One region of the Lacticaseibacillus camelliae DSM 22697 genome, then DNA from elsewhere that is predicted to be linked to it. Evidence: predicted binding sites of a transcription regulator. Region 1 holds the regulator's gene; each other region holds the start of a gene.
What was found. The regulator NrdR, encoded in region 1, represses ribonucleotide reductase genes. The targets are predictions, from matches to a motif close to ACACNATATATNGTGT.
Positions count from the first base shown of each region.

Region 2: the regulator NrdR is predicted to act here: its motif matches at 1,692-1,707, upstream of nrdH (glutaredoxin-like protein NrdH).
Region 3: the regulator NrdR is predicted to act here: its motif matches at 2,801-2,816, upstream of nrdD (anaerobic ribonucleoside-triphosphate reductase).

Region 1 is NZ_AYZJ01000022.1:71,551-78,193, forward strand. Features, by position in the region: gene dnaI (primosomal protein DnaI) at 1-216, opposite strand, end outside; gene FC75_RS04205 (replication initiation and membrane attachment family protein) at 197-1,579, opposite strand; gene nrdR (transcriptional regulator NrdR) at 1,636-2,106, opposite strand; gene coaE (dephospho-CoA kinase) at 2,160-2,756, opposite strand; gene mutM (bifunctional DNA-formamidopyrimidine glycosylase/DNA-(apurinic or apyrimidinic site) lyase) at 2,753-3,601, opposite strand; gene polA (DNA polymerase I) at 3,623-6,259, opposite strand; gene FC75_RS04230 (Bax inhibitor-1/YccA family protein) at 6,531-6,643, opposite strand, start outside.
Region 2 is NZ_AYZJ01000010.1:25,436-32,078, forward strand. Features, by position in the region: gene cls (cardiolipin synthase) at 1-1,167, shown strand, start outside; gene FC75_RS01605 (hypothetical protein) at 1,203-1,529, opposite strand; gene nrdH (glutaredoxin-like protein NrdH) at 1,776-2,006, shown strand; gene nrdE (class 1b ribonucleoside-diphosphate reductase subunit alpha) at 2,054-4,225, shown strand; gene nrdF (class 1b ribonucleoside-diphosphate reductase subunit beta) at 4,295-5,251, shown strand; gene FC75_RS01625 (iron-containing alcohol dehydrogenase) at 5,304-6,482, opposite strand; gene FC75_RS01630 (GNAT family N-acetyltransferase) at 6,561-6,643, opposite strand, start outside.
Region 3 is NZ_AYZJ01000085.1:47,744-54,386, forward strand. Features, by position in the region: gene FC75_RS11425 (transporter substrate-binding domain-containing protein) at 1-323, opposite strand, end outside; gene nrdD (anaerobic ribonucleoside-triphosphate reductase) at 502-2,688, opposite strand; gene FC75_RS12750 (hypothetical protein) at 2,958-3,128, shown strand; tRNA gene FC75_RS11435 (tRNA-Ala) at 3,772-3,844, opposite strand; gene FC75_RS12755 (hypothetical protein) at 3,857-4,132, opposite strand; gene FC75_RS11440 (MDR family MFS transporter) at 4,136-5,293, opposite strand; gene FC75_RS11445 (hypothetical protein) at 5,489-6,328, shown strand; gene FC75_RS11450 (hypothetical protein) at 6,321-6,643, shown strand, end outside.

The sequences.
Region 1 (6,643 bases):
AGGGTCTCCGGCCGCCAAACGATCCCGAGCGGTCACGAACTCGTAAATTTTGGCGGCGCCGCGAACCACCGCATCGGAAGCCAGCTTGCCTTGATTGGCGCTTAAAAAGGTCTGAACGTCAGGATCTGCGACCGCGTCCTGCACCATTTTGCGGTACTCACTAGTCAACTGGCGCCGATCCATAATCTTGGCCAGTTCATCCTTCATGGGTTTCATCGGTCTTTTCCTCCCTCAGTGCGCGTAACTTTGCTCGTTTCTTGGCAATCTCAGCGGCTAGCGCGGGATCCTCATCTGCACTATTTGCCTCATAAGGCTTATCTAACCAGTCCGGCTTCGCCTCCTGGCGCGCCGGCTGTGCCTGCCGCCTACGCGACTGACGCGGCTTTTGCTGGTAATCCTTGATGGCTTGCAGTGCCCGCGCCGGACTGTCGACGCCAACGGCCAGCCAGCGATTGGCGATTGCGTCCAGCAGGGCCTGATTGACGCTGTCATAGTTTTGCAGAATGTAATCGATCAAAATATTGATGGTCGCATTGTCGAACACATTCCGCGCCGCCAGCTTGCGCACGGCCTGCAGCTCATTCGGCGCCACAAAGAGCTGGGCGTTTTTGCGGTGCTTGGCCTCTTCCAAAAATTCCCGTGGCGGCGTTGCCTGCGCGCGCTGGATCAGCGCCTGCTCGCTGGCTGACAGGGACTGCCTGCCCTGGGGCTGAGCGTCTGCGCTGGACGCACTTGACGCACTGGCAGTGCCTTTCGGCTTGAGGTGCGGCGCCTGCTTTTGATAAGTCTGCTCGACGATTTGCCTCAGTGCGCGCAGGCTCAACTCACCGGTCGCCCGGTTGGTCGCCTGCTGGATGAACCGGGCAAACACCGGCGGGGTCAGCCCGTAAAAGGTGGCCATCTGGGCTAAGGCCGCCCGGTGCTGACCTAGCTGGCCTGAGCGCAACCCACCTTTTGCCGTAAGCTGCTCAAGCAAATCCCAATCGTACCCGGCGCCATCGCTCAAAGTCACCTCAGGCAGCGGCTTTGGCGCCACGGTTTGCTTAGCGCTTTTGGTGCCAGCAGTCGGGACCACTGATGTCAGCTCGAAGACATCGAGCAAGCTGGCAGACACATCCTGCCAGCTTTGGGCGCGCACGGTGTGAATTGCGTACCGATTCGCCAGTTGCGCAAATCGCCCATCCCCCACGCGATCAAAGAGCAGCAGACTCAGCGTGTCGTCCTGGAAAAACCGGTCGGCCGCCACCGGTCGGTACAGCTCGTACGCCCAGTAGCGCCCACCGGCATCCGTCGACGTGTAGGTTTTCATCAGCCCCAGGGCCTCCAGCCTAATGCGGGCAGAATACAGCGTGTCGAGATCGACGCCCAAAAGGTCCATCAGCGCCGTCTGTTTTCGCCGATCGGCGGCGGCCGGTTGCCGGTGCGAATCGTTCCAGAGGCTCAGGTAAAGCGCCAGCGCGACCGGACCGATCAGCGGCTGGTAAAGGTGGACGACCACGTCCTGATCCTGATCGCTGAAATAAGTCGCCTGAACGACGATAAAGTCGTCCTGCGCCATGTAATTGCTCGGTCGCGCCAATGCTGTCCCCTCCTGACTCAAAAAAGTGGCGTCGGTTGCCCCACACCCACTTTTAATTACTTATCTTGATCTTTTTCCCGCTTCATCATGTCCTGCAGCTCCTGCATGAACACTGACATGTCCTTGAACTGCCGGTAGACTGAGGCAAAGCGAATGTAGGCCACGTCGTCGACCTCGGCAAGTTGTTTCATCACGTACTCGCCAATCTGTTGACTGGAGACCTCATTTTCCCCAATCGCGCGCAGCTTGTTCTCCACGTTTTCGACGATCTTCTGCATTTGTTCCATCGTGACCGGACGCTTTTCGGCCGCACGGATCAGGCCCTTCAGGATCTTCTCACGACTGAACTCCTCGCGCGTGCCGTTCTTTTTGATCACCAGCAGCGGCGTCTGCTCGACCCGCTCAAACGTGGTGAAGCGAAAGCCGCAGTTTTCACACTCGCGGCGGCGCCGAATCGCGCGACCACCGTCTGTGGGCCGGGAGTCAACGACCCGGGAACTATTATGATGACAATGTGGGCAGAGCAAAGGCACACCTTCTTCATTTTGATACTACATTATACCACGAGGCACCCTGACAATCACCGGGCCAGCTGCCCCAACAGGTCCGCGACCTGGGCCTTGCGGGCGGCCGGTCCCTGAGAGTTATCGATCAGAAAATCTGCTTTGGCGATCTTGTCAGCCAGTGGCATTTGGGCATTGATGCGCGCCTGCGCCTGCGCCTGCGTCAGGCCATCGCGGGCCATAAGCCGCTCCAGCTGCATGTTCGGCGGCAGGGTCACCACCGCCACCCCGTCAAAGCCTGTTTCGTAATGGGTCTCGTAGAGCAACGGAATCTCGCCGACGACGACCCTAGCCCCGGTGGCTTTGGCCGCCGCCAGCGCATCGTTGATTGCATCGCGCAGGTACGGGTGATCGATGGCGTTCAGCTGAGCCAACTGGTCAGGATTATTAAACACAATGTCCCCCAGCGCCTTGCGGTCAAGCGACCCGTCCGCGCGCAGGACCCGCGCCCCAAACGCCGCCGCAATTTTCTTCAGCGCCGGCCGCCCGGGCTCAACCACCTCACGCGCGACCTCGTCGGCGTCGACCACCGGGCAGCCCAACTTACGAAATTCGGCCGCAACGGTGCTTTTGCCCGTCGCAATACCGCCGGTCAATCCTAACAAATACGTCATCTTACCTTACGCTTCCTCAGTTTCTGACAATGTGGGCAAAAATGGGTCCCGCGCTGACCCACCTTAATTTTGACAATGGTCGTCTTGCACCGGTCACACGGCGTGCCTTCCCGGTCATAGACGTGCAGCTGATCCTGCATGGCGCCACGCTGCCCGGTCGCGTCCACAAACGAGTGAACGCTAGTGCCGCCGAGCCGGATCGCCTTTTGCAGCTCCGCAATGATGTTATCATGCAGCAGCCGCGCCTCTTTCTTGGTGATGGTCGAAGCCGGCTGGGCCGGGTGCAGCCGGCTGAGCCAGAGACTTTCGTCGGCGTAGATGTTGCCGACACCGGCCACCACGCTTTGATCCAGAATCACCGATTTAATGGGCGCCTTGCGCTTATGAATGGTCTGATAAAACGCCTCGGCGTCAAATGTTGCCGGCGTCGGCTCAGGCCCCATCTTGGCCAGGCCGGGCACAACGATTTCCTCGGTGCCGGTTTGGACCAGCTGCATGCGGCCAAACTTGCGCATATCCAGGTAGCGCAGCTGGGAGCCATCGGTGAACGCGATGCCCACATGCCAAAACCGCGGGGCAGGATCATCTTGCCTCAAAGCCAGCTGGTACTTGCCTTCCATGCGCAAGTGGGACACCAGAGTCAGCCCATTATCGAAACGGATCAACAGGTACTTGCCACGCCGATCGATCCGCGTAATGGTCGCACCTTTGAGCTGCTGATTAAAATGCAGCACGCCGCCGATCAGGATCTTCTCCCAATCCGTCGTGACCTTCTGAACGGTTTTGCCAACAATCAGGTTTGTCAGCCCCAGGCGGACATTTTCAACTTCTGGTAATTCCGGCATCTGCTAGCCCTTCCTCAACTCTTATTTGGCGTCAAACCAGGTGTTGCCATAATGACTTTCGACCTTTAGCGGCACGTCCAGCGACACTGCTGAATCCATCACCTTCGGGACCAATGCCGCCAGCTGGTCCATTTCCTCGGCTGGGCCCTCAAAAATCAGTTCGTCGTGCACCTGCAGCAGCATGCGCGACTGCAAGTGATGCTCATCCAGCATCTGCTGCATCCGGATCATGGCCACCTTGATGATGTCGGCCGCACTGCCCTGAATTGGCGTATTCATCGCGGTGCGCTCGGCGAACTGACGCAGGTTGAAGTTGCGCGAGTGGATGTCGTTCAGGTAACGGCGGCGGTGGAATAAGGTTTCCACGTAACCCTTTTCGCGCGCCGTTTTGACCATGTTATCCATGTAGTCGTGGACCTTAGGGTACTGGGCAAAGTAGCCGTCGATGAACGCCTTGGCTTGCGGCCGCGTGATCCCGATGTTCTTGGCCAGCCCAAAGTCGGAAATCCCGTAAACGATCCCGAAATTAGTCGCCTTGGCCTGCCGGCGCATGTCCGGCGTGACCTGATCCGGCGAATCCAGGTCGAAAATCTTCATCGCGGTGTTCGCGTGAATGTCGCGGTCCTCCTTGAAGGCCTCTTGCATATTCTTGTCACCGGAAATGTGCGCCAAAACGCGCAGTTCGATCTGCGAGTAATCCGACGAGAAAATCTGCCAGCCCGGCTGGCTCGGCACGAAGGCCTGGCGGACCTGCTTGCCTTCGTCGCGAGCCGGGATGTTTTGCATGTTCGGGTCTACGGATGACAGGCGCCCCGTCGCCGTCAGCGTCTGCAGGTAGCGCGTGTGAATCTTGCCATCGGGCAGCACGGCCTTGAGCAGGCCGGCCACATAGGTCGACTGCAGCTTGGCCACGGTGCGGTAGTCCAGGATGTCCTGGACGATTGGGCTGGCAGATTTCAGTTGTTCCAGCACATCGACCGAGGTCGAATACCCCGTCTTCGTCTTTTTGATCACCGGCAAGTTAAGCTTTTCAAACAGGACCTCTCCCAGCTGCTTTGGCGAGTTGAGGTTGAACTTCAAACCGGCCTCACCGTATATCTTCTCTTCCAGCACGTGCATGGTGCTGGTCCACTGGTCGCCCATTTCCGTCAGCTTAGGCTGATCCAGGACGATGCCGGCGATTTCCATGCGGGCCAGCACCTTGGCCAGCGGCATTTCCATGTCGGCGAACAGCTTGGTTTGGTCCTGGTCATCAAGGTCCTTGAGCAGGTGCGGCCGCAGCGCCAATATCGCCTGGGCCTTTTCCGCAAAGTGCGTGAACAACTTCTCGTCGTCCGGGACCTGGCGCTTAGCCCCCTTGCCGTAAACGTCCGCATCCAGCGGCAGCGTGTAATCGTGATCTTCGGCAATTTGACCAAAGTCGTTGCTGTTTTGATCCGGGTTCAGCAAATAAGACGCCAGCAGGACATCAAAACCGATGTGAGGCAGCTGCAGATCCAGCCGGTTAGCCGCCACCAAATTGCGCTTGGCATCAAACACCGCCAGCTCGTGGCCCGCCAACCAAGTCGAAAGCGGCTTAAGTGTCAGCAGGGTCACATCAGTCGAGACATAGGTTTCGTCCTTGGTGCCAATGAAAAAACCAATCTGCGGCGACACATGGTAGTTGTCGTCAAGCATTTCGATCTCAAACGCGACCGGCAGGTTGGTCTTAGGCAGCTGACCCAAATTGGCGTCGGTCAGCACCACGTAATGCAAATTCTTCTTGGGCTGTTGCGCCTCATTTCCGGGCAGCTTTTTCAGCGCCTGGCGCATGTCGAGCCGCGTGTACAGGTCGCGAAGCTTTTCGATGTCCGGCCCCTTATAGTCCAAATCATCCAGGCCAATTTCGATGGGGGCGTCCTGATCGATGGTCGCCAGCGTTTGGCTCATGATGGCCTGGTCGTGGTCGTTGATCAGGTTCTCCTTCATTTTGCTCGGCTTCAGGTCATCGATGTTCTTGTAGAGATTATCGATCGAGCCGAACTGGTGAAGCAGCTTGAGCGCGGTTTTCTCGCCGACCTTGGTGACGCCGGGATAATTATCGGAGGTGTCGCCCATGAGGCCCTTGAGGTCGATGATCTGCTTTGGCTTCAGACCCATGGTGTCCTCAATGTGGGCCGGCGTGAACGGTTCCAGCTCGCCGACGCCCTTGCGCGTCACCTGGACGGTCACGTTATCGGTTGCCAGCTGCGTGAGGTCGCGGTCGCCGGTAATGATGTCGGTGTGCCAACCGCGGGCCTCGGCTTCGCGGGAAAGCGTGCCGATGATATCATCGGCCTCGTAATCCTGCAGCGCGTAGTGGCGAATGCCGTGATCGTCCAGCAGTTCATGGATGTACGGCAACTGTTCGATGAACTCTGAGGGCGCCTTTTGCCGCTGGCCCTTGTAGTCATCAAACATTTTGGTGCGGAAAGTCCCCCCGCTTTTGTCGAATGCAACCAGCACGTGCTGGGGCTTGAACTCATCCATCACATTGTCGAGCATGTTATTGAACGTCATCACCGCGTTGGTGTGAATCCCGTCCTTATTGGTGAAGCGGTCCATCTGGGTGTACATCGCGTAAAACGCCCGAAACGCGAGCGAGCTGCCGTCGATCAGCAGTAATTTTTCTTGTGCCATAGCTGCCTCCTGTTCTGCCTTTCATTATAGCAGACCCGCTGAGGGATTTTTGGGTAGACAAAAGGCCTTACCACAAGGGCAAGACCTTCTTCTCAATCGGGCTCCGGCTTGGCAACGCCCGAACAGCTAGACTAGCCTGCACACCTTAGTTAAATCGGGCTACGGACTGGCAACGGCCGAGTGTCTAGCTACGCCCAGCGGCTCGCTCGCCTTGCGAGCAATCCACTGGGCTAGGCTAGCCATCGACCTAAGTACGCCAGTCCTTCGCACCTTAGTTTCTGTTTGAACTGCCACCGAACAACTGCAACAGGACCAAGAAAATGTTCAGGAAATCCAAGTACAGCGCCAAAGCCCCTTGAACTGCCAGGCTGTTGGTGTTGACCG
Region 2 (6,643 bases), on a different contig from region 1:
ACCACGCTGTTTCTCAACACGGCCAGCGCCCCGGTCCTCGGCGATAACTCGGTCGACCTGTTTTTCGACGGCCAAAAAAAATTCGCCCAGTTGTTTAAAGACATTGAGGCCGCCAAGGACCACGTGTTTGTCGAGTACTACACCTTCTATAACGACGAGCTGGGCAACCAGTTTCGAGATCTGCTGATCAAAAAGGCCAAGCAAGGCGTGGCGGTCAAGGTGCTGTACGACGCCTGGGGCTCGATTGGGGCGAACAAGAAATTTTGGGCGCCGCTTTTAGCCACCGGGGCCAAAGTTGAGGCCTACTTCTCCTCGCAGCACCTGATCACCGATTTTCGTCTGAACTATCGGCTGCACCGCAAAATCGTCGTGATCGACGATGCCATCGGCTACATCGGTGGGTTCAACGTCGGTGACCAGTACGTGTCGCGCAAGAAGAAGTTCGGGTTCTGGCGCGATACCCACCTGCGCATTCGCGGCAACACGGTTTACGCCCTGAAGGTCCAGTTCCTGATGGACTGGAACGCCACTGTCCCGGATGACCAGGCTGAGCCTTACGCCATCGATGTGGCCCCGCTATCGCCTGAGAACCTGGCCACGCGCCACATTCACCTGGGAGAAGCCCCCATGCAGATCGTGGCCAGCGGGCCGGATTCTTCGGCGCAGCAGATCAAGTACGGCTACGTGAAAATGATTGCCAGCGCGACCAAGTCGATCCGGCTGCAGACGCCTTACCTCATTCCGGACGATACCGCGATGGACGCTTTGATCACGGCAGCGCTAGCAGGCATCGACGTGCAGGTCATGGTCCCGGACATGCCGGATCACCCCTTCATTTTCCGTGCCACGCAGTACTACGCCAATTACCTGAGCCGCTACGGGATCAAGATTTACCACTACCAAAACGGGTTCCTGCACGCCAAGACCTTGGTGATCGATGATGCGATCGCCAGTGTGGGCTCGGCCAACTTCGATATTCGGTCGTTCAAGCTGAATTTTGAAGTGAATGCGTTCATTTACGACGCCAAGATCGCCCAGCAACTGACGGCGGCGTTTGACGAGGATGTGACGCACAGTCAACTGCTGACGCCGGCACTGATCAAAGAGCAAGGGCACTGGCTGCGGTTCAAGCAGTACTTCTCGCGGCTGTTGTCGCCAATTCTATGAGTTAAAAAAAACAGTCCGCCGGATGCGAACTGTTTTTATTTGACCCATTTATCAAAGCTTTCGGGATGCTTGCGCAGGGTTTCCAAGGCTGCTTTGACCATGTCGTCATGGCGCGCCTTGAGCTCGTCGCCTTCCAGGTGATAACGATCGACCAAGTAGCCGGTGGCGAGGTCCTCAACGCTTTGCCGCTCCAGACCGCCATCCTTGAACAAGGCATCGACGCCGTCCAATCCGTTTTGCGTGGCGTCGATCAACGTCTTGGCCAAGTCGTCGCTTTTGACCCCGTGCTTGCTGGCGTAATCAATGAGGCCGTCGATCATGTCGACCGCCGCCGCTTGGTCCGCCTTCTTATCATCATTCATGTTTTCACCTCCGATGCCTTCATCTTCATTATAGGTCATTGGCTGAGCCTGAGGAAACTTACAAAAAAGCAGTGTCCAAGTATTGTTTTTACGTGGACAGCCGGGGTATACTAGACGTACAAAACCTTTAGCACCACACCTTGAGCCAACGATCGTCGTCGGCCACAAGATGTGGTGTTTTTGCTTGACCCCACCCCCAACATTGAGTATGATAGTCCCATAAGATAACAAGAAAGAGTGATCAGCATGAGTAACATTACTTTGTTTACCAAGAACGGCTGCCCGCAGTGCCGCATGACGAAAAATTACCTGCGGAGCCACAACATTCAGTTCACTGAACACAACATCAACGAAGAGCCCCAATACATCAGCTACTTGAAGGACCAAGGCTTCCAGGCAGTGCCGGTACTTGAGGCCGACGGCGTGAAATCCTTCTACGGCTTTCGGCCGGAAGCACTGAAGCAGCTGGCTGGCTAATCGGCCAGCTTTTTTCATCTCCCTAACTTTGTGAAAGTGGTGACATTATGGCATTAAGCACATTAAAACCAGAGGACGTTTCCTACTACGCCTTGAATAACGAGATCAACATTCCAGTTGACGGTCAGATCCCGTTGGCCAAGGACAAGCAGGCGCTCGCGGCATTTTTAAAAGAAAACGTTGACCCCAACACCAAGCACTTTGACTCGCTTCAGGCGCGGTTGGATTACCTCGTCAAGCACAACTATTACGAAAAGGCGATGCTCGATAAATACAGTCCCGCTTTCTTGGAAAAACTCAACACTTTTCTGAGCCACGCCGGGTTCCACTTCAAGTCTTTTATGGCGGCCTATAAGTTCTACGCGCAGTATGCGCTGAAGACTGACGACAACCAGTACTACCTGGAAGACTTCAAGGACCGGGTCTTTTCTAATGCCTTGTATTTCGCGGACGGCAACGAGGCCCTCGCCATGGCGATCGCCGACGAAATGATCCACCAGCGCTACCAGCCGGCGACGCCATCGTTTCTCAATGCCGGCCGTCAGCGCCGCGGTGAGCTGGTTTCCTGTTTTCTGCTTCAGATCAGCGATGACATGAACTCGATCGGTCGCGCCGTCAACTCCGCCTTGGAGCTGTCTCGCATCGGCGGCGGGGTCGGCTTGACGCTGTCGAACCTGCGTGAAGCCGGGGCCCCGATCAAGGGCATCGAAGGCGCCGCCAGCGGCGTGTTGCCAGTCATGAAGCTGCTGGAAGACAGTTTTTCCTACTCCAACCAACTGGGCCAGCGCCAAGGGGCCGGGGTCGTTTACCTGAACGTCTTCCATCCGGACATCATCAGCTTCCTGGGCGCCAAGAAGGAAAATGCGGACGAAAAGTATCGCGTTAAGACCCTGAGCCTCGGCGTGATTGTGCCGGACAAGTACTACGAACTGGTCGCCGCGGATGCCGACATGTACCTGTTTTCCCCTTACTCTGTCGAGCGCGAGTACGGTCAGCCGTTCTCCTATGTCGACATCAGCAAGGAGTACGACAACATGGTCGCCAATCCCAAGATCAAGAAGTACAAGATCAAGGCGCGCGACCTTGAAAACGAAATCTCCAAGTTGCAGCAGGAATCCGGTTACCCGTACATTGTGAACATCGACACGGCGAACGATGCCAGCCCGATCGCCGGTAAAATCATCATGTCCAACCTGTGCTCCGAGATCATGCAGGTCCAAACCCCGAGCGTGATTAACAACAAGCAGGAATACGACGTGATGGGCACGGATGTTTCCTGCAACCTGGGCTCGACCAACATTCCCAACCTGATGAAGAGCAAGGACTTCGGCAAGAGCGTTGAGGCGATGGTGCGGGCGTTGACCTACGTCACCGACAGCAGCAACATCGATGTCGTGCCGTCGGTTCAGCACGGCAACCACTTGGCCCACTCCATCGGTCTGGGCGCGATGGGCCTGCACACTTACTTTGCCCTGAACCACATGCAGTACGGGGATGAGGAGTCGCTGGACTTCACCAACATTTACTTCCTGCTGCTCAACTACTACACCCTGAAGGCCTCAAACAAGATTGCCGCCGAGCGCGGCGAGACGTTCCACAACTTCAAGGCCAGCAAGTACGCCGATGGCTCCTACTTCGACAAATACATCGACCAGACCTGGGCCCCGAAAACCGAGAAGGTGCAGGCACTGTTTAAGGACGTCAAGATCCCGACTCAGCAGGATTGGGCTGATCTGAAAGCCGCAGTGATGAAGGACGGCTTGTACCACCAGAACCGCCTCGCCGTGGCCCCGAACGGCTCGATTTCTTACATCAACGACACCAGCGCCTCCCTGCAGCCGATCGTTAACCGCATTGAGGACCGCCAGGAAAAGAAGATCGGGACGATTTACTACCCGGCCCCCGGCCTCTCGAACGACACGATGCCCTACTACAAGAGCGCTTATGACATCGACATGCGCAAGGAAATCGATGTTTACGCCGAGGCTCAGCAGCACGTTGACCAAAGCATGTCCCTCACCCTGTTCATGCGCTCCACGATTCCAGAAGGCATGTACCCGTGGAAGAAAGGTCGCACCAACAAGATGACCACCCGCGACCTGAACATCCTGCGCAACTATGCGCACCACAAGGGGATTAAATCGATTTACTACATCCGCACTTACACGGATGACCAGGAAGAAATCGGCTCAAACGCTTGCGAATCTTGCTCGATCTAAACTGCAGCGGGCAGGGCTTGGCCCTGCCTTTTGCGGGTCTTGCGGCAAACAATTTTAAGGAGTGGCAAAATGGCTGAAAAGCAGTACATTGCGATCAATTGGAACGACATTGAAGACCAGATCGACAAGGCGACCTGGGAGAAGCTGACTGAACAGTTTTGGCTGGACACCCGGATTCCGGTTTCAAACGACTTGGATGATTGGCGCACGCTGGGTCATGACGAACAGTGGGTCGTCGGGCACGTCTTCGGCGGGCTGACCCTGCTGGACACCCTGCAGAGCCAGGACGGCATGCGCAGCCTGATGGATAACATCCGCACCCAGCAGGAACGGGCCGTGCTGAACAACATTCAGTTCATGGAGTCCGTGCACGCGAAGTCCTACTCGACGATTTTCTCCACGCTGAACACGCCGGCGGAAATTGACGAGATTTTTGAGTGGACCAACTCCAATAAGCACTTGCAGTACAAGGCGAACAAGATCAACGACATTTACCACAACGGTTCGCCGCTGGAGAAAAAAGTGGCGTCGGTGTTCCTAGAAACCTTCCTGTTCTACTCCGGCTTCTTCACCCCGCTATACTACTTGGGCAACAACAAGTTGACCAACGTCGCCGAGATCATCAAGCTGATCATTCGCGATGAGTCCGTTCACGGGACCTACATCGGCTACAAGTTCCAGCTCGGCTTCAACGAGCTCTCAGAAGACGAGCAAGGCAAGATGAAGGATTGGATGTACGATTTGCTGTACGACCTTTACGCCAATGAGGAAGGTTACACGAACGACCTGTACGCCAAGACCGACTGGACTGACGAAGTCCTCACCTTCCTGCGCTACAACGCCAACAAGGCGCTGATGAACCTCGGTCAGGACCCCTTGTTCCCGGATACTGCTGAAGACGTCAACCCGATCGTCATGAACGGGATCTCAACGTCGACCTCAAACCACGACTTCTTCTCTCAGGTCGGCAACGGCTACCGGCTGGGCCAAGTGGAAGCCATGAGCGACGACGATTACAAGTTCTAGGCCAAACAAATAGCGCTGATCGCTTCGCGGCGATCAGCGCTATTTTTATGGGCTAAGCCAGACCAGGCGTCATGCTGGCTTGGTAAATGGCGGTGACTGCCGCTTCGTCCAGTGGCAGATAAGCATTACCCAACCGCTTGGCCGCGGCCTGAGCCATTGGAGCGAAGTTCTTGTCATCGGGGATGCCGACTTCTGGGAGCGTCATGCCAAAGCCCAGGCTGGTGATCCAGGCCAGCGTTTTGGCAATGGCGTGCCCTGCCAGGTCTTCGTCTTCGGCATCGGTCAGGTGCCAGACGTTGCGGCCGAACCGCGCAAACAGCGCGGTGGTCGTGGGATCGGTCGTCAGGACATAATGCATCCAGCGCGGCGTCAAAATGCCCAGCCCGACGCCGTGCGTGATGTCGTAGTAGGCGGAAAGCTCGTGCTCCATCGGGTGGCACGACCAGCCGTTGCGGTTGCCGGCGCCCATTTCCCCGTTCAGCGCGGCGGTCGCGGTCCACATCAGGTTCTGACGAGCGGGCAATGAATCGGGGTGCTTGATGGCGACCGGCGCCCACTTGATCACGCTGCGCAGCAGGCCTTCGATCATGCCTTTGGTGGCATCATTATCGGGCTCGCGGTCAAAGTACTGCTCGCACAGGTGGCTGAAAATATCCATGGCGCCCGCCGCCGTTTGCCGCGCCGGAACCGTGAAGGTCAGGGTCGGATCCATGAAGGAAACGGCCGGCGTGCGACTGCTGCGAGCGCCCAGCTTCTGTTTGGTCTCAGGGTTTGAGATCACTGCGTTGATGTTCATTTCAGTGCCGGTCGCGGCCAGGGTCACGACATCGACAATCGGCAGCTGCGGGGTGTTTTTGCCCAACTCACTGTCGCGCACGATGTCCCACGGGTCACCGTCGTAGTTCGCAGCCTCGCCGATTACTTTGGACGCGTCAATGACCGAGCCGCCACCGACGGCCAGAATCACCTGAATATTGTTGGCCTTCGCCAGCTTCTGGCCGGCGCGCACGGAATCGATCTTAGGATTAGGTGCGATGCCTGGCAGTTCCGTCACGTGCAGGCCGGAGAGCGCCTTGATGACGCGGTCGTAGAGCCCGCTGGCCTTAATTGAATGGCCACCGTAAACGAAGAGCACACGGTCGCCGAACTGACTGACGGCCGCTTTCAGGTCCGCTTCCTTGAGCGGTCCAAAACGCAGATCTGTTTGATTATTTAAGCGAAAAGCTTGCATGATTGACCTCCAATACTTTCTTTGGCAGGCGAAGCTGTCATTTCTACTGTGAGCCAAGTGGCTGGAATTGGCAAGCCGTTATCGGTAGCGCACCCACCAGGTCTCCGCATCTTGGTGTGCGGAAAAGACCAGCCAGGCTAAGTGCAGCCCTAACCGCCGTG
Region 3 (6,643 bases), on a different contig from region 1:
GCGACGTTGTTAAGAATCAGGTCGTACTTATCGACGTTCAGCCCCGCAATCAGCGAGTCCCACTTGGTCTCCACAAACTTCGGCTTCAAGTTGAGCTCGCCGGCAATCTTCTCGCCCAGCTCAACTTCAAAACCGGTCAGCTTGCCGTTTTCATGGTAGCTGTATGGCTGGTAGGTACCTTCGAGGCCAATGGTCAGCGTCTTGGGGGTGACCAGTTTGACGTTGTCGGTACCGGCCTTGCTACTGCTGCTTTGACTGTTGCCGCATGCGGCGAGCACGCCCACCATGAACAGACTAGCCAGCGCGATTAACCATTTTTTCATATAATTTCCTCCGTTTCTGAAAATCAGCATCACCAATTATACACGACTTACTTTTGGTAATCGAGTGCTTTTAATCAGTTTCTTCGAATGGTCAATCACTCGCTGCGTTCGCCGTCTGTGAGGCAACAGAAAACCCCACTTGCGCAGGGCGAGTGGGGTTCCTTTATGTGCGAAAAGATTAAGCCTGGCCAGCCAAATCATCGTTGCCGATGACCATGTGCTTCTTGCGGTGAAGGATTTCTTCCTGCCGCCCGTGGACCATCGGCCGCTTGTTCGGGTTGCCAAGGTAGCCGCAAAGGCGCTTGACGACATCACAGGTATCCGGGTTGTGATTCCCGCACTGCGGGCACTCGTACCCTTTTTCGGTGGCCTTGAATTCACCCTTGAACCCGCACTCGAAGCACTGGTCGATTGGGGTGTTCGTGCCGAGGTAGCCGATCTTGTCGTAGGCATAGTCCCAGACGGCTTCCAAGGCTTTCGGGTTCTGCTTCAGGTTTGGATACTCACAGTAATGAATGAAGCCGCCTGAGCAGTACTTCGGGTAGTCCTTTTCAAAGTCGAGCTTTTCAAACGGGGTCGGCGCCTTGCGGACATCGTAATGGAAGGAGTTCGTGTAGTAATCCTTGTCCGTAATGTCCTTGACCACGCCGAAGCGCTTCTTGTCCAGCCGGCAGAATGTGTCAGTCAGACTTTCAGACGGCGTCCCGTAAACGGAGAAGTGGTAACCATACTCCTTTTCCCACTTCTTGCAGTGCTCGTACAGATCCTTGACCACGTCGATGGAAAAGGCCTTGGCCTCCGGATTCTTCTCCCAGGCCGAGCCGTAAAAGACGGTGCCGACCTCGTACAGACCGATGTAGCCCAGCGAAACTGTGGCGCGCGAGTTCTTGAACAGCTCGTCGACGCTTTGGTCATCGTTCAGGCGCTTGCCAAACGCACCGTACTTATACAGGATTGGTGCAGATTCCGGCGTGGCCTGCTTGGCCCGTTCCACCTTGTACACCAGACCCTGCTTGCAGATGTCGAGGCGCTGCTCAAGAATCTTCCAGAATTTGTCCTTGTCGCCCTTGCTTTCCATGGCAACGCGCGGCAGGTTGACGGTGATGACCCCGAGGTTCATGCGGCCGGCGTTGACTTCCTCGCCGGTATCGGGATCCGTCCAGCCCTGCAAAAACGAGCGGCAGCCCATCGGTGCCTTGAAGGAACCGGTCAGCTTTTTGATCATGTCATACGACAGGATATCCGGGTACATGCGCTTGGTGGCACACTCGACGGCCAGTTCCTTGATGTCGTAATTCGGATCGCCGGGGTGCAGGTTCAGGCCCTTTTTGATGGTGAAGACAAGCTTCGGGAAAATCGCCGTGCGCTTTTCCTTGCCCAGTCCATCAATGCGAATCTTGAGAATGTCCTTTTGAATTTCGCGTTCCAGCCAGTTGGTACCCAGACCGAAGCCGACCGTCACAAAAGGCGTCTGGCCCTGGGTCGAGTATAACGTGTTGACTTGGTATTCCAGCGTCTGCAGCGCGTCGTAAATGTCTTTCTTGGTGCGGCGCTTGGCGTATGCCTCAGCTGTGGCAGCATCGATCGGCAGCTCCTTGGCCTCTTCCAGATGCTTCTCGTAATTCTTCTGGGCAAATGGTGCCAGCACTTCGTCGGTCCGATCCGACGAGCAACCGCCGTACTGGCTAGAGGCGACGTTGGCGATGATCTGCGTCATTTGGGTGACGGCGACCTGAATGCTGTGAGCCGGCTCTACCTCGGCGTTGCCGATGCAAAAGCCGTGATTGAGCATTTCCTTGAAGTCGATCAGGCAGCAGTTGGTCTCGGCCATGTAAGGCGTGTAGTCGAGGTCGTGCCAGTGAATATCGCCGCGCAGGTGGGCGTTTGCCACGGCCGGTGGCAGCATTTTCAGCCCAATGGCCTTGGCCACGGCGCCGGCCGTCAGGTCCCGCTGCGTGGAGAACACACGCGAGTCCTTGTTGGCATTTTCGTGCACAACGGTCGAGTCGCGGTCCAACAGTTTCTGGACGTTGTAGTTGACGTCGGCCTTCTTCGAGCGCTCGATGTCGCGCTTTACCCGGTATTTGGTGTAGGCCTCGCCCCAGTCGTACTGGTGCGCATCCAGCAGCGCCTGCTCCACAATGCTCTGCACCTCGGGAATGCGCACGTCTTTAGTGAAGCGCTCGGTGATCGTCGCGACCGCGGCATCCGAGATCGATTCGATCAACGTGTAGTCGGTCGGCGCAAGCTCGCCGTTCACCGCCTTTGCTGCCTTCGTGATCGCGGCCGTGATTTTGCTCTGGTCAAAATCGACGATCCGCCCGTCGCGTTTTTTTACGTTGATTTTTACTTTTAAATCGATCATGGATACCCTCTCCGTTCCTTTGTTCAGATTCGAACATCATAGAAACATTCTATCACGTTTAAGATTGGATGGGCACTATATATGGCAGAAAGACCGTCCAAATTGGCCAAAAATACTAGATATTGTATGGCGGACAATTTAATCATTATCGTGTCATTGCGTGAAAATATGGCCCGTCCACCTCAGTCCTCAGGCCGATTTTACGGTCAAACCGCGCGCTCGTCACCAGCCTTTGCTATACTGAAATTATCATCTCATGGAGGCTCACTATGGAAACTGCGCAATGGAAACAAATCGGCGTCATCGCCGTGATCATCATTTTGGGACTGATTCTGCTGCCGCTGGTGGCAGGCATCATCAGCCTGATTATCAAAATCGCCTTGTTCCTGGCCATCGTGGCCGGGCTATACTGGGCATATCTCACGTTTATCAAAAAATGATGTCACCTGAGCCGGCCATGCGCCGGCTTTTTGATTCATTTGACCGTCCTCAAAAATATTGACGACGCTGTCAACAATAACCTCGCTGATCACGCCAATACCCCGCTTTCAAGGCGAATCACCATCAGCTAGTCCGGCCATATGCTCGGCCAATTTGACTGATCTATCAGCCACGAAGCGCCGACAATCGGCTAAACGTCTAGGTGCCTGGTTATTCAGCCAGTCGTCAGACAACGGCGGAGAATAATCATACACAATGATGACTGACTCAAGCGGACCGTTTAGCGCATTCGAGATTTTCGCCATGTACGGGTAAAAGCTCAGATAGGGGGTAAATCGCCCCTAATATGTTAAGGACCATGGCTGCCGTCGTTAATGAATTCGTTCCAAGGCAAATGTCATCCGTGAGCGCTTTGTCTCCCGCTAGATTCTCTTTATTAATCGTAAAGAGCAACGCGAATAGTTTTGCCTTTTTTCTGTTCCAACTGGCATCCCCTTCTGGTCATCTCTGCGGTAATCATTTCATCATCCTTTGAGATAATCGGAAAGAGACCAGACAAACCGCGAAGCTTTCCTAAATACAATAAAACCGGCATTCTAAGGCCTTGCAAGCGCCTTGCGAATACCGGTTTTTTTACCCCTATGGATCCGATGAGATTCGAACTCACGACCTCTGCCATGCGAAGGCAGCGCTCTCCCAACTGAGCTACGGACCCAAAACACAAGTATTATTGTAGCATACCAAGACCGGCTGTAAAGAGGATTTTGCCGCGACGACCGGCTGGGCCATTGGGCTGGCCTTGGCGGCACCAAAAAGGCCGCTGAGTGAGCGGCCTGAGGAGTTGGCCAGGTAGTTTGGGGGACTGCCTGACAATTTTTACTTTGGAGGAGTAAAAATGAAAAATTGGGTTGGGGTAGAAAGGCTTGCGTCTTTCTATGTTCTTATAATATCCATAAGTTGTGAAGAAAATATGAACTTTTATAATATTAATGATGAATTGCATTAGTTATTTAACCGATGCTGCCCGCCAAGAGAAAATCGCGATCGACACGTACAAAATAATCGCCAGCGCGAGAAACAGCGGGTGGTAACCGACAGATTCGATCACCAGCGCCCCAGCCAGGGGGCCGACTGCCCGGCCGGCAGAGGCAAACATCTGCACATAGCCTTGGAACCGGCCTTTTTCTGCCAGCTCGGTGTACATGTCCACGTAGGTCGCCACAGAAGGCAGCGCCAGAATCTCCCCTAAGGTCAACACGCCCATCGCCAGCACGAACATCCAGTACGAGTGCGCCGGGATCAGGATCAGGAAGGCCGTGCCAAATAGCGCAAACCCCACGCCGAGACGCAGGCGCAAGTGCGCGGTCAGCCAGTCGTCAAACAGGGTCAGGATCGGTTGCCCCAGCACAATGAGCACCGCGTTAAACGTCCACAAGAATGAGTAATTGCGCACGTTCATACCCAGCGACAGCATGAAGGTGGAGATGTTACTTTGCCACTGCTCGTACGCCACCCAGGTCAAAAACAACGTCATCAGCAGCAACATGATGTTGATCAGGTGTGGATTCTTGCGGTTAGTTTTCCCCGCTTGGACTCGCTCAGCAGTCGGGCGCTTGGGAATATTGAAGTGCCCAAGCGCCACGCCGAAGAACAGCAAAAACATGACAAACGCCAGTGCAAAAATGTACGCGATCCCGAGCGGCAGCACGTAGCCGACAATCAGTGTCCCGATCACCAAGCCTAAGTTCTGCATAAAGTACAGGACGTTAAACACGTAGCTGGCGCGCCGACTGGTCGCCAGCGTGGCAAACGAGTTGATCGCCGTGTTCACCAGTCCTGAGCCAAAGCCCATGAGCACCAAAAATAACGGGTACGCCGGCCAGCCGTGCCAAAAAATGAGGGCCAGTGAGGTCCCGACGTCGAGCCCGATTCCAGTCAGGATGGTGCGGTACGGCGACCACCGATCAAACAACCGCCCACCGATCAAGTTTCCCAGCATCATCGCCACGGAATTGAAAAATAGCACGATCCCCGAAATTGTCAGGGACTCACCCAAGTACTCGTGCATGTAAATCGTGGTCAGTGGCCAGATGAACGAGATCCCGGTGTTGGTGATCAGCGAGCCGAGAAATAACCACTTCAGCGTCAGTGTCTTTTTTGCCATGCGTCCTTCCCTCCAAAGTCGGTCTGCAACTTATTCTATCCGGCCCGGCATCGTTTGTCCGCCTAAATGGGCACTTTCTCATTTTAAAAGCTCAAATTTGTGCACAATATAAGGAAACTTTTGATGGCACTGGTTTCACCGGTCCTGCGGTTGCGGTAAACTAAACGTATCAGTTAAGAAGCGAGAGGAAACGACATGACAGTAGAATCCAGCCTTAATTATCAAAATAATTTTTTTAAAACATTCGCTCAGGCCTGGGCTGACCGCTCGACCTATCATTTATATCAGGGCATCGATACGACCAGCGAGACGTTGCGTCTGACGCTGGCAGAAACCCCGGGTTACATTCTGGCCTACGACAAGGCCGCTGTGCGCGAGCTGCACGACTTCCTGCGCCAGGACTTCATCGCCTTCTTGCGCGAACACATCCCGTTCTTCGAGGTGTCCGACCAAGGCGAGGTCTACTTTGGCGACTGGTACCACCGCCGCCAGTTTGGCACGATTGACGTGTTCAGCCGCAGCATTGTACAGCGCACGGACGCCGAGCGCGAGATCCTGCCGCAACTGCGCGCGTTTGCCAAGGACCCCGACCATTTTCTCGATAATCAGCTCGAGGCCATGCGGAAAGACACCTATCAGGAAGTCGATCGCTTGCACCGCCAGCTGGAGGACGCCGAAGCCGATGCCGCCTCGAGTGATGCGGTTCAGCCTGAGGCCACAGGGTCACGGGTGCGCGGCTTTTTAAAGAGCTTTGTCGACCCCGATCAGGATCAACCTGCTGCCACATCGCACAAGCAGAGCGGCCCAGATCAAAGCCAGCTCAAGGCCCGCTTTGACTCCGCCAAGGCCAGCGCCGATGAAGCCTTCGACACGCAAAAGCGCCAGCTCCAAGTCGGCGCCGCGATCACGCGCTACGAATACCAAGCCGTCACTTCTAACTACAGTTCCGTCGACCAGTTTGAAAACATTCTGGGCAGCCTGCAGGATGACTTCATGCGGGCATTGGAGCTGAAGGAGGAGCAGGCAAATGCTTAATTTTAAAGATCACGAGTTAGTTAAAATCACCACCAGCGCGCTGAACGCGAAAGAGGCGCGCGACGAGATCACCATCGCTTACAGCAAGCGCATGGCCTTCCTGCGCAACGATCCGCTGTGGCAAGGCAATCTGCCGGCGATTCAGGCGGAAACACTCAGCTACACTGCGCTGATGGCTGATAAACTGCTGGAGACCCTGCGCGCCAGCAAGCAAATCGACACCACTTTTGCCGAGCGGCTGTGGTTCGAGCCCAAAGTGGGCGACGGTGACCACAGTACCATTACGGTTTACCTCGCCAGCCCCGACAAAAACAC